Mesorhizobium onobrychidis: one gene and its partner. Each later gene encodes a partner of the first gene's protein in a complex. Links are inferred from orthologs where the notes say so. Each region holds a gene or a part of one and is shown in the gene's direction. Other genes may lie near its edges.

What was found. The genes of interacting proteins can lie anywhere in the genome.
Region 2: the proteins of accD (region 1) and accB are in contact, whole or in part, in a solved structure (PDB 8UXZ), measured with the Escherichia coli proteins. The link is inferred for Mesorhizobium onobrychidis from one-to-one orthologs.

What each region holds. Positions count from the first base shown.
Region 1 is NZ_CP062229.1:371,758-376,578, forward strand. Bases 1,984-4,821 are described here. They hold accD (acetyl-CoA carboxylase, carboxyltransferase subunit beta), read left to right. Parts: upstream 1,984-2,858; coding sequence 2,859-3,785; downstream 3,786-4,821. Other genes in these bases: trpA (tryptophan synthase subunit alpha), read left to right, coding at 1,984-2,764; IHQ72_RS01735 (bifunctional folylpolyglutamate synthase/dihydrofolate synthase), read left to right, coding at 3,910-4,821. In the rest of the region: IHQ72_RS01715 (phosphoribosylanthranilate isomerase), read left to right, coding at 1-585; trpB (tryptophan synthase subunit beta), read left to right, coding at 672-1,922; more of trpA, read left to right, coding at 1,925-1,983.
Region 2 is NZ_CP062229.1:4,641,092-4,645,928, forward strand. What follows is about bases 804-3,657. They hold accB (acetyl-CoA carboxylase biotin carboxyl carrier protein), read left to right. Parts: upstream 804-1,928; coding sequence 1,929-2,387; downstream 2,388-3,657. Other genes in these bases: IHQ72_RS23120 (DsbA family protein), read left to right, coding at 804-1,167; aroQ (type II 3-dehydroquinate dehydratase), read left to right, coding at 1,468-1,902; accC (acetyl-CoA carboxylase biotin carboxylase subunit), read left to right, coding at 2,407-3,657. Outside these bases: IHQ72_RS23115 (M48 family metalloprotease), read left to right, coding at 1-276; more of IHQ72_RS23120, read left to right, coding at 364-803; more of accC, read left to right, coding at 3,658-3,750; aat (leucyl/phenylalanyl-tRNA--protein transferase), read left to right, coding at 3,780-4,397; IHQ72_RS23145 (hypothetical protein), read right to left, coding at 4,409-4,777. UniProt on the Escherichia coli protein: This protein is a component of the acetyl coenzyme A carboxylase complex; first, biotin carboxylase catalyzes the carboxylation of the carrier protein and then the transcarboxylase transfers the carboxyl group to form malonyl-CoA.

The sequences.
Region 1 (4,821 bases):
CATGTCGGCTTTATTTTCTTTGCCAAAAGCCCGCGCTATGTCGAGCCGGCGGAAGCCGGCCGCTTGCGCGAAGCGGCGACCGGCAAGGCCAAGGCGGTTGCCGTGACGGTCGACGCCGGCGATGCGTTTCTGGACGAAATCGTCGAAAAAATGCGCCCGGACATGCTGCAGCTGCATGGCTCGGAAACGCCCGAGCGGGTGGCGCAGCTCAAGGCCCGCTATGGCCTGCCGGTGATGAAGGCGCTGCCGGTCAGCGAGGCTGCCGACCTGGAGCGGATAAGACCCTTCGTCGGCATTGCCGACCGCTTCCTGTTCGACGCCAAGCCGCCGAAAGGTTCGGAACTGCCGGGCGGCAACGGCATTGCCTTCGACTGGCGCGTTCTGGCCGGCCTTGACGCAGGCGTCGATTACATGCTTTCCGGTGGGCTCAACGCCGCCAATATCGGCGATGCCCTTCGGCTTGCCAACCCGCCCGGATTAGACATTTCCTCAGGTGTGGAAAGCGCGCCGGGCGTCAAGGATCCGGCGCTGATCGAACAGTTTTTCCGGGCCGTCAGGGCAGCGCGTGACAACCGCGCCGCCTGAAGGATAGAACCCGGAGCATGTCCCGGAAAAGTGGAAACCGGTTTTCCGACAAGGACATGTCCAAAACAAGAAGTAGGAGATCGGCGATGAACAAGCCGGCGATACCCAATTCCTTCCGCACCGGACCCGACGAGCAGGGCATGTTCGGCATCTTCGGAGGTCGTTTCGTTGCCGAAACGTTGATGCCGTTGATCCTCGACCTGGAACGGCACTGGAACGAGGTCAAGGACGACCCGGATTTCAAGGCCGAGCTGACGGATCTCTCGACCCACTACGCCGGGCGGCCGTCGAAGCTTTATTTCGCCGAAGGACTGACCAGACATCTTCGTGAGGTTTCCTCGGCGAAGGGCCTCGGGGGCGGCGCGAAGGTCTATTTCAAGCGCGAGGATTTGAACCACACCGGCTCGCACAAGATCAACAACTGTCTCGGCCAGATCCTGCTGGCCAAGCGCATGGGCAAGAAGCGTATCATCGCCGAGACCGGGGCCGGCCAGCACGGCGTGGCGTCGGCAACGGTGGCGGCGCGTTTCGGCTTTCCGTGCGTTGTCTATATGGGCGCTACCGACGTCGCCCGGCAAAGCCCGAACGTCTTCCGGATGAAGCTGCTCGGCGCCGAGGTGCGGCCGGTGACCGCAGGCCACGGCACGCTGAAGGACGCCATGAACGAAGCTCTTCGGGACTGGGTGACCAATGTCGAGGACACCTATTACCTGATCGGCACCGCCGCCGGCCCGCACCCCTATCCGGAGCTGGTGCGCGACTTCCAGTCGGTGATCGGCATCGAGGCGCGCGCCCAGATCCTCGAGCAGGAAGGCCGGCTGCCGGACACGATCATCGCCTGCGTCGGCGGCGGCTCGAACGCCATCGGCCTATTCCATCCCTTCCTTGACGACAAAGACGTTCGTATCATCGGCATCGAGGCCGGCGGCCGTGGCCTCGACGGCATCGAGCATTGCGCCTCGATGAATGCCGGCGCGCCCGGCGTTCTGCACGGCAACCGCACCTATCTCCTGCAGAATGCCGACGGGCAGATCATGGACGGGCATTCGATCTCGGCCGGTCTCGACTATCCGGGCGTCGGGCCGGAGCATTCCTGGCTGCGCGACAGTGGCCGCGTCGACTATGTGCCAATCCTCGATGACGAGGCGCTCGAGGCGTTCCAGCTGACGACGCGCGTCGAAGGCATCATTCCGGCGCTCGAATCCGCCCATGCCATCGCCCATGCGGTGAAGATCGTGCCGACCATGGACAAGGACCAGATCGTCATCGTCAACCTGTCCGGCCGCGGCGACAAGGACGTGCATACGGTGGCCAATATGCTGGGCATGGAGATCTGATCATGACCACCCGCATCGACCGCCGCATGGCCAAGCTGAAGGCCGAAGGCCGCCCGGCACTGGTCACCTATTTCATGAGCGGCGACCCGGACTACGACACCGCTTTGTCGATCATGAAGGCGCTGCCCAAGGCAGGCGCCGACATCATCGAAATGGGCATGCCGTTTTCCGATCCGATGGCCGACGGCCCGGCGATCCAGGCGGCCGGCCTGCGCGCGCTGAAAGGCGGCCAGACGCTGGTCAAGACGCTGAAGATGGCGTCGGAATTCCGCGCCGCCGACCAGGAAACGCCGATCGTGCTGATGGGCTACTACAATCCGATCTACATCCACGGCGTCGACCGCTTCCTCAGGGATGCACTGGCCAGCGGCATAGACGGTCTGATCGTCGTCGACCTGCCGCCGGAAATGGATGAGGAGCTTTGCATTCCGGCGCTGAAGGCCGGCATCAATTTCATCCGGCTGGCGACGCCGACCACCGACGACAAGCGCCTGCCCAAGGTGCTGCAGAACACCTCCGGCTTCGTCTATTACGTGTCGATGACCGGCATCACCGGCTCGGCGCTTGCCGACACCGGCAAGGTGGCGGCGGCGGTCACGCGCATCAAGGGCCATACCGACCTGCCGGTCTGCGTCGGCTTCGGCGTCAAGACCGCCGAGCAGGCACGCATCATCGGGGCGTCGGCCGACGGCGTCGTCGTCGGCACCGCGATCGTCAATGCGGTCGCCAATGTTCTGGGGCCGAAGGGCGAAAAGACCGCCGACCCGGCCGAGGCGGTCGCCACGCTGGTCAGCGGGCTTTCGCAAGGCGTGCGCGCAGCCCGCCTTGCTGCCGCCGAATAGTCTTGATCTTCTGGTTGACCATGATCTCCAGCGAAACCGGTTTCCACTTTTCGGGATCATGGTCTAACTCTTCGTCAGGACAGGAGCCGAAGCGATGAACTGGATCACCAACTACGTTCGCCCGAAGATCAATTCGATGCTCGGCCGGCGCACCGACATGCCTGAGAACCTCTGGATCAAGGATCCGGAGACCGGCGAGATGGTCTTCCACAAGGACCTGGAGCAGAACCAGTTCGTCATCCCGTCCTCCGGCCATCACATGAAGATCTCGGCCAAGGAGCGGCTGAGATTCTTCTTCGACGACGGCAAGTACGAGATGCTCGAAAACCCCAAGGTGGTGCAGGATCCGCTGAAATTCCGCGACGAGAAGCGCTACACCGACCGGCTGAAGGAGGCCAAGGCCAAGACCGGGCTGGAGGACGCGATCATCAATGCGCTGGGGACCGTCGAAGGCCTGCCGGTGGTGGTGACTGTGCAGGACTTCGCCTTCATGGGCGGCTCGCTCGGCATGGCCGCCGGCGACGCCATCGTTCGTGGCTTCGAGGTCGCAGTGCAACGCAAGCGGCCTCTGATCCTGTTCGCGGCCTCCGGCGGCGCCCGCATGCAGGAAGGCATCCTGTCGCTCATGCAATTGCCGAGAACCACGATCGGCGTCGATCGGCTGAAGGAAGCCGGCCTTCCCTATATTGTCGTCTTGACCAACCCGACCACCGGCGGCGTCACCGCCTCCTACGCCATGCTGGGCGACGTGCACATCGCCGAGCCCGGCGCGTTGATCGGCTTTGCCGGGCCGCGCGTCATCGAGCAGACCATCAGGGAAAAACTGCCCGACGGCTTCCAGCGCGCCGAGTATCTGATGGAGCACGGCATGGTCGACATGGTGGTGTCTCGGCTGGAGATGCGCCAGACGATCGCGCGGCTCCTGAAGATGCTGCTCAAGCTGCCGGAAGAAGAAAAGGCGCTGGAACCGGAAATCCTGCCGCCGGTGGCGCTCCCGGCGGAAGCACGCCCGCAAGCCTGACGCGACATCCGTCGTCGCGAACCGCGATTGCGCGCCATCCGTGGCGCTGTAGCATGTTGATTTCGCGCATGATCCTTTCCGAAAATCGATTTCGATTTTCGGGGTCATGCGCTAGGATTCTCCCATGACCACGCTTGCCGCCGACCGCGAAATCGAAAGCCTGATGTCGCTTCATCCGAAGGGCTTCGATCTTTCGCTCGACCGCATTTCGCGGCTGCTGGAGCGGCTGGGCAATCCGCAGGACCATCTGCCGCCGGTCATCCACATCGCCGGCACCAACGGCAAGGGCTCCTGCGCCGCGTTTTCGCGGGCGCTGCTCGAAGCGTCCGGCCACCACGTCCATGTCCACACATCGCCGCATCTGGTGAACTGGCATGAGCGCTACCGGCTGGCCGCTGATGGTGGCGGCAGGCTGGTCGAGGACAAGGTCTTTGCCGACGCCATCGCCCGCGTCGCCAAAGCCAATGAAGGCCAGAAGATCACCGTCTTCGAAATCCTCACCGCCGTCACCTTCCTGCTGTTTTCCGAACATCCGGCAGATGCCGTCATCATCGAGGTCGGTCTCGGCGGCCGCTTTGATGCCACCAATGTCATCAGCGACCCGGCGGTGTCGGTGATCATGCCGGTCTCGCTCGACCACGAATCCTTTCTCGGCGACCGTGTCGAACTGATCGCAGCCGAAAAAGCCGGCATCATCAAGGGCGGTTGCCCGGTGGTTATCGGCGCGCAGGAAAGCGAAACGGCGCTGCAGGTGCTTATCGAAACCGCCGAGCGGCTCGACTGTCCCGCCTTCGTCTATGGCCAGGATTTCCTCGCCTTCGAGGAAAACGGCCGGATGGTCTATCAGGACGAAGACGGGCTGATGGACCTGTCGCCGCCGCGCCTGCCGGGGCGCCACCAGTTCGCCAATGCGGCGGCGGCGATTGCAGCGGTCAAGGCGGCGGGCTTCGAGATCAGCCATCGCGTCGCCGACAAGGCGATGGCCAATGTCACCTGGCCGGGGCGGATGCAGAAATTGCCGCAAGGCAGACTGACG
Region 2 (4,837 bases), 4.3 Mb from region 1 along the record:
GATTCCCTGGAGAAAGCGGTGGTGCAGATCAACAAGGGCCTCGGGCGCGACCGGGAAAATGCCGTCGGTTACCGCCATCTGGCGCAGGCCTATGGCGAGCTCGGCAACATTCCGGCCGCCGATCTTGCAACCGCCGAAGGCCATTTCTATTCCGGCGCCTACAAGGATGCCAAGATCTTCGCAATGCGCGCGCAGATGAAAATGAAGCGCGGCGAGCCGGGCTGGATCCGCGCGCAGGACATCATAAACTACGCACCATCAGGCAAGAAAAAGTGAACCTTCCGGCCGTGCGCGGCGACATGTAGTCGGACCAATCGAGGTCAGACCAATCGGGCCGGAAACCAGGCAAGAGGATTAGGGACGATGAACAAGGCAATTCTGCTGGGCACCACGGGCGTGGCGGTCGCTCTCGCCATGCTGGGTTTCGGGTTCGTGACCGGAAGTCCGCAGACGGCAAAGGCCGATGCCGTGCAGATCGCCCAGGCGGCGCCCGCCGACACCAAGATCGACCGGGCCGAAGTCGAAGGCATCATCCGCGACTATCTCCTGAAGAACCCCGAAGTGCTGCTGGAGGCTCAGGAAGCGCTCGAGGCCAAGCAGAAGGAGGCGCAGCGCGTCGCCAGTCTCGCCATCATCAAAAATGCCAAGGACCAGATCTTCAACTCGGCCTTCGACGGCGTCGTCGGCAATCCGAACGGCAAGGTCACCATCGTCGAGTTCTACGATTACAATTGCGGCTACTGCAAACGCGCCATGGAGGACATGCAGACGCTGACGACAGCCGATCCGGACCTGCGCTTCGTGCTCAAGGAGTTCCCGATCCTCGGCCCGGATTCGCAGAAGGCGAGCGTCGTCTCGATGGCCTTCCACCTGATGATGCCGGAGAAATACGGCGAGTTCCACAACGCGCTGCTCGGCGCCCAGGGACGCGCCACCGAAGCGGCGGCCATCAAGGTAGCGCTTTCGCTCGGCGCCGACGAAGCGACGCTGCGCGAGAAGATGAAGGATCCGTCGATCGCCGAGGCCCTCTCCAAGACCTATGACATTGCCAACAAGCTGGCCATAACCGGAACGCCCTCCTATGTGGTCGGCAACGAGGTGGTGTTCGGGGCGCTTGGCCAGGAAGTGCTGGCGGAGAAGATCGAGGCGGCCAAGGCCGCACTCTGATCGGTTTCGGCGCAAGCCATTTTCCGCCTGTTGTGGACAGCGAAAGAACCCACTTGCGCTCTTTTCGCAGGCGTCTAAGCCCATTATAGAGGTCCGGCGCGCCGACTGATGCCGGCGCTGATGTGGTGGATTTGAAGTTCCTGCTACTTTGGTGGCATCAGCGTTCAGGAACTTCAAATCCACCACATCAGAAATGTATAAATTGCCAGTGTGGCTTTGAATCCGAAATTCGTTCAAAGCGCTGCTCCAAGGTATTGCGAATTTCGGATTCAAAACCACACTGGGAAAAAGGTCGGCATTTTGAAAACTGTTTTCGTCCTGAACGGTCCCAACCTCAACGCGCTCGGCAAGCGCGAGCCGGGCATCTATGGCGGCAAGACGCTTGCCGCGATCGCCGACGATTGCAAGCAGGCAGGTGCGGCGCTTGGGCTCGAGATCGATTTCCGTCAGTCGAACCATGAGGGCGACCTCGTCGACTGGATACAGGAAGCCGCCGACAAGGCTGTCGGCATCGTCATCAATCCGGGCGCCTACAGCCACACCTCGATCGCCATTCACGACGCCATCCGCTCAGTCGCGCCATTGCCCGTCGCCGAAGTTCATCTTTCCAACATCCACGCGCGGGAATCATTCCGCCACGTCTCCATGGTCTCGCCGGTCGCCGTCGGCGTGATCTGCGGGTTCGGGTCGCTCGGCTACACACTGGCGCTGCAGGCGCTGGCCGCACGTCTATGACCGGCCAACAAACAGAAGGCTCGAAAATGTCGATAAAGAAGAATGGTGTTGACCAGCAGCTTATCCGCGATCTGGCGGGCATACTGAACGACACCAACCTCACCGAGATCGAGGTCGAGCTGGGCGACTTGAAGGTGCGCGTGTCGCGACAGGCGCCGGCCGTCCATGCGGTCGCCGTACCGCAGCCCGCCTATGCGCCGCCGGCAGCGCAGCCGTCGGCCGCAGCCGCCCCGGCAGCGGCCGACGTGTCCAAGAATGCGGTGGCCTCGCCCATGGTCGGCACCGCCTACCTGGCGCCGTCGCCCGACGCCAAGGCGTTCATCGAAGTCGGCCAGCAGGTCAAGGAAGGCCAGACGCTGCTGATCATCGAGGCGATGAAGACGATGAACCAGATCCCCTCGCCCCGTGCCGGCACGGTGACGGCGATCCTGTTCGAGGATGCGCAGCCGGTCGAATATGGCATGCCGCTCGTCGTGATCGAGTAGAGCCGGGAACAGCCGAAAAATGTTCCAGAAAATCCTCATCGCCAATCGCGGCGAAATCGCTCTGAGAGTGCTGCGCGCCTGCAAGGAGCTCGGCATCCAGACGGTGGTGGTGCATTCGACCGCCGACGCCGACGCCATGCATGTGCGGCTCGCCGACGAGAGCGTCTGCATCGGCCCGCCGCCGTCGCGCGACAGCTATCTCAACATCCACCAGATCGTCGCGGCCTGCGAGATCACCGGCGCCGACGCGGTGCATCCGGGCTACGGATTCCTGTCGGAGAATGCCAAATTCGCCGATATCCTCGCCGCACACAACATCACCTTCATCGGCCCGTCCGGCGATCACATCCGCATCATGGGCGACAAGATCGAGGCCAAGCGCACCGCAAAGCGTCTTGGCATTCCGGTGGTGCCAGGGTCCGACGGCGCGGTCACCGAGGAAAAGGAAGCCAGGCGCATCGCCGCCGAGATCGGCTATCCTGTAATCATCAAGGCGTCGGCCGGCGGCGGCGGACGCGGCATGAAAGTGGCGCGCAGCGAAGCCGATCTTGTCGTCGCGCTGCAGACGGCGCGCTCGGAAGCCGGTGCCGCCTTCGGCGACGACGCCGTCTACATCGAGAAGTATCTCGAAAAGCCGCGCCACATCGAGGTGCAGGTGTTCGGTGACGGTGCCGGCCGCGGCGTGCATTTCGGCGAACGCGACTGCTCGCTGCAGCGCCGCCACCAGAAGGTCTGGGAAGAGGCGCCCTCGCCGGCGCTCAATGCCGAGGAGCGCGCGCATATCGGCGGCGTCTGTGCCAGGGCGATCGCCGATCTCGGCTACTCCGGCGCCGGCACCATCGAATTCCTCTATGAGAACGGCGAGTTCTATTTCATCGAGATGAACACGCGCCTGCAGGTCGAGCATCCGGTGACGGAGGCGATCACCGGCATCGACCTCGTGCATGAGCAGATCCGCGTCGCCTCGGGCGGCGGGCTTTCGGTGCGCCAGGAAGAGATCCGCTTCCAGGGCCATGCCATCGAATGCCGCATCAATGCCGAGGATCCGCGCACCTTCACGCCCTCGCCCGGCACGATCACCCACTTCCACACGCCGGGCGGCCTCGGCATCCGTGTCGATTCCGGCGTCTATTCCGGCTACAAGATCCCGCCCTACTACGACAGCCTGATCGGCAAGCTGATCGTGCACGGCCGCAACCGCGTCGAATGCATGATGCGGCTGCGGCGGGCGCTCGACGAATTCGTCGTCGACGGCATCAAGACGACGCTGCCGCTGTTTCGCGATCTCGTCGGCAATGCCGATATCGCCAATGGCGAGTATGACATCCACTGGCTGGAAAAATATCTGGCCAAAGAGGATTAGGTCGTGAACTTATAGAATATAATGTCGCGATGACCCGTCCCTACGCGCCAGGCTATCGCATCCCGACCGACCTGTTGCTCAAGGCCTACGCCTCGGGCGTCTTTCCGATGGCCGAAAGCGCCACAGATCCCGAAGTGTTCTGGGTACGGCCGGAGACGCGCGGCATCATCCCTCTCGATGGTTTTCACACGCCCAAAAGCCTGAGGAAGGCGATCCGAAAAAACCTGTTCGACATCCGTTTCGATTTCGACTTCGAGGCGACGATCGATGGCTGCGCTGAGAGGCGCGAGGATCGCCGGTCGACCTGGATCAATGCGCCGATCCGCGAGGCCTATGTCGAACTCCATCGGATGAGCCATTGCCATTCGGTCGAAGCCTGGCGTGAGGGTCGGCTGGTTGGCGGCCTCTACGGCGTGTCGCTCGGCCGGGTGTTCTTCGGCGAAAGCATGTTCGCCAGGGAAACGGACGCGTCGAAGGTCTGCCTGGTGCATCTGGTCGAGCGCCTGAAGGAACGGCGCTTTGCGCTGCTCGACACGCAGTTCACCACCGAGCACCTCAAACGTTTCGGCGCGGTTGACGTGCCAAGGGGCAAATACGAAAAGATGCTGGCTGACGCGCTGAAGGGCGAAGCGGTCTTTTTCCCGTGATCTGCGCCAGGTCAGTTTTTTGCGGCAGGCTCAAGAGGCGTCTGCGCGTGGAACATCATCTTCCAGCCATTGACGCGATGGACATAGCCGGTGCTGACCAGCGCCGCATAAGGCTCGCCATTCTCGCGAGTGGCATGGGCCTCATAGGTCAGCACGACGATGTCGCTGCCCGGCTCGATGATGCCCTTGAGATCGATATCGAGATCGCGCCAGCGGTTCGGATCCGTCGCGGTTTCGGCCAGATCGGCGTTGCTCATCGTTTGCGCCATCTGCGGGAAAGCCACCAGGCATTCGGTGTCGGCATTGGCTTTGAAATAGGCAGCGTCGCCGGTCCAGAACCCTCTTTCGAGGTCGAGGAGTTCGTCCTTGTTGGCCATCATGGGAACATCTCCGTACCGCCAGCCATGACCAACGCACGGAGAATAAGGCGGTTCCGGAAG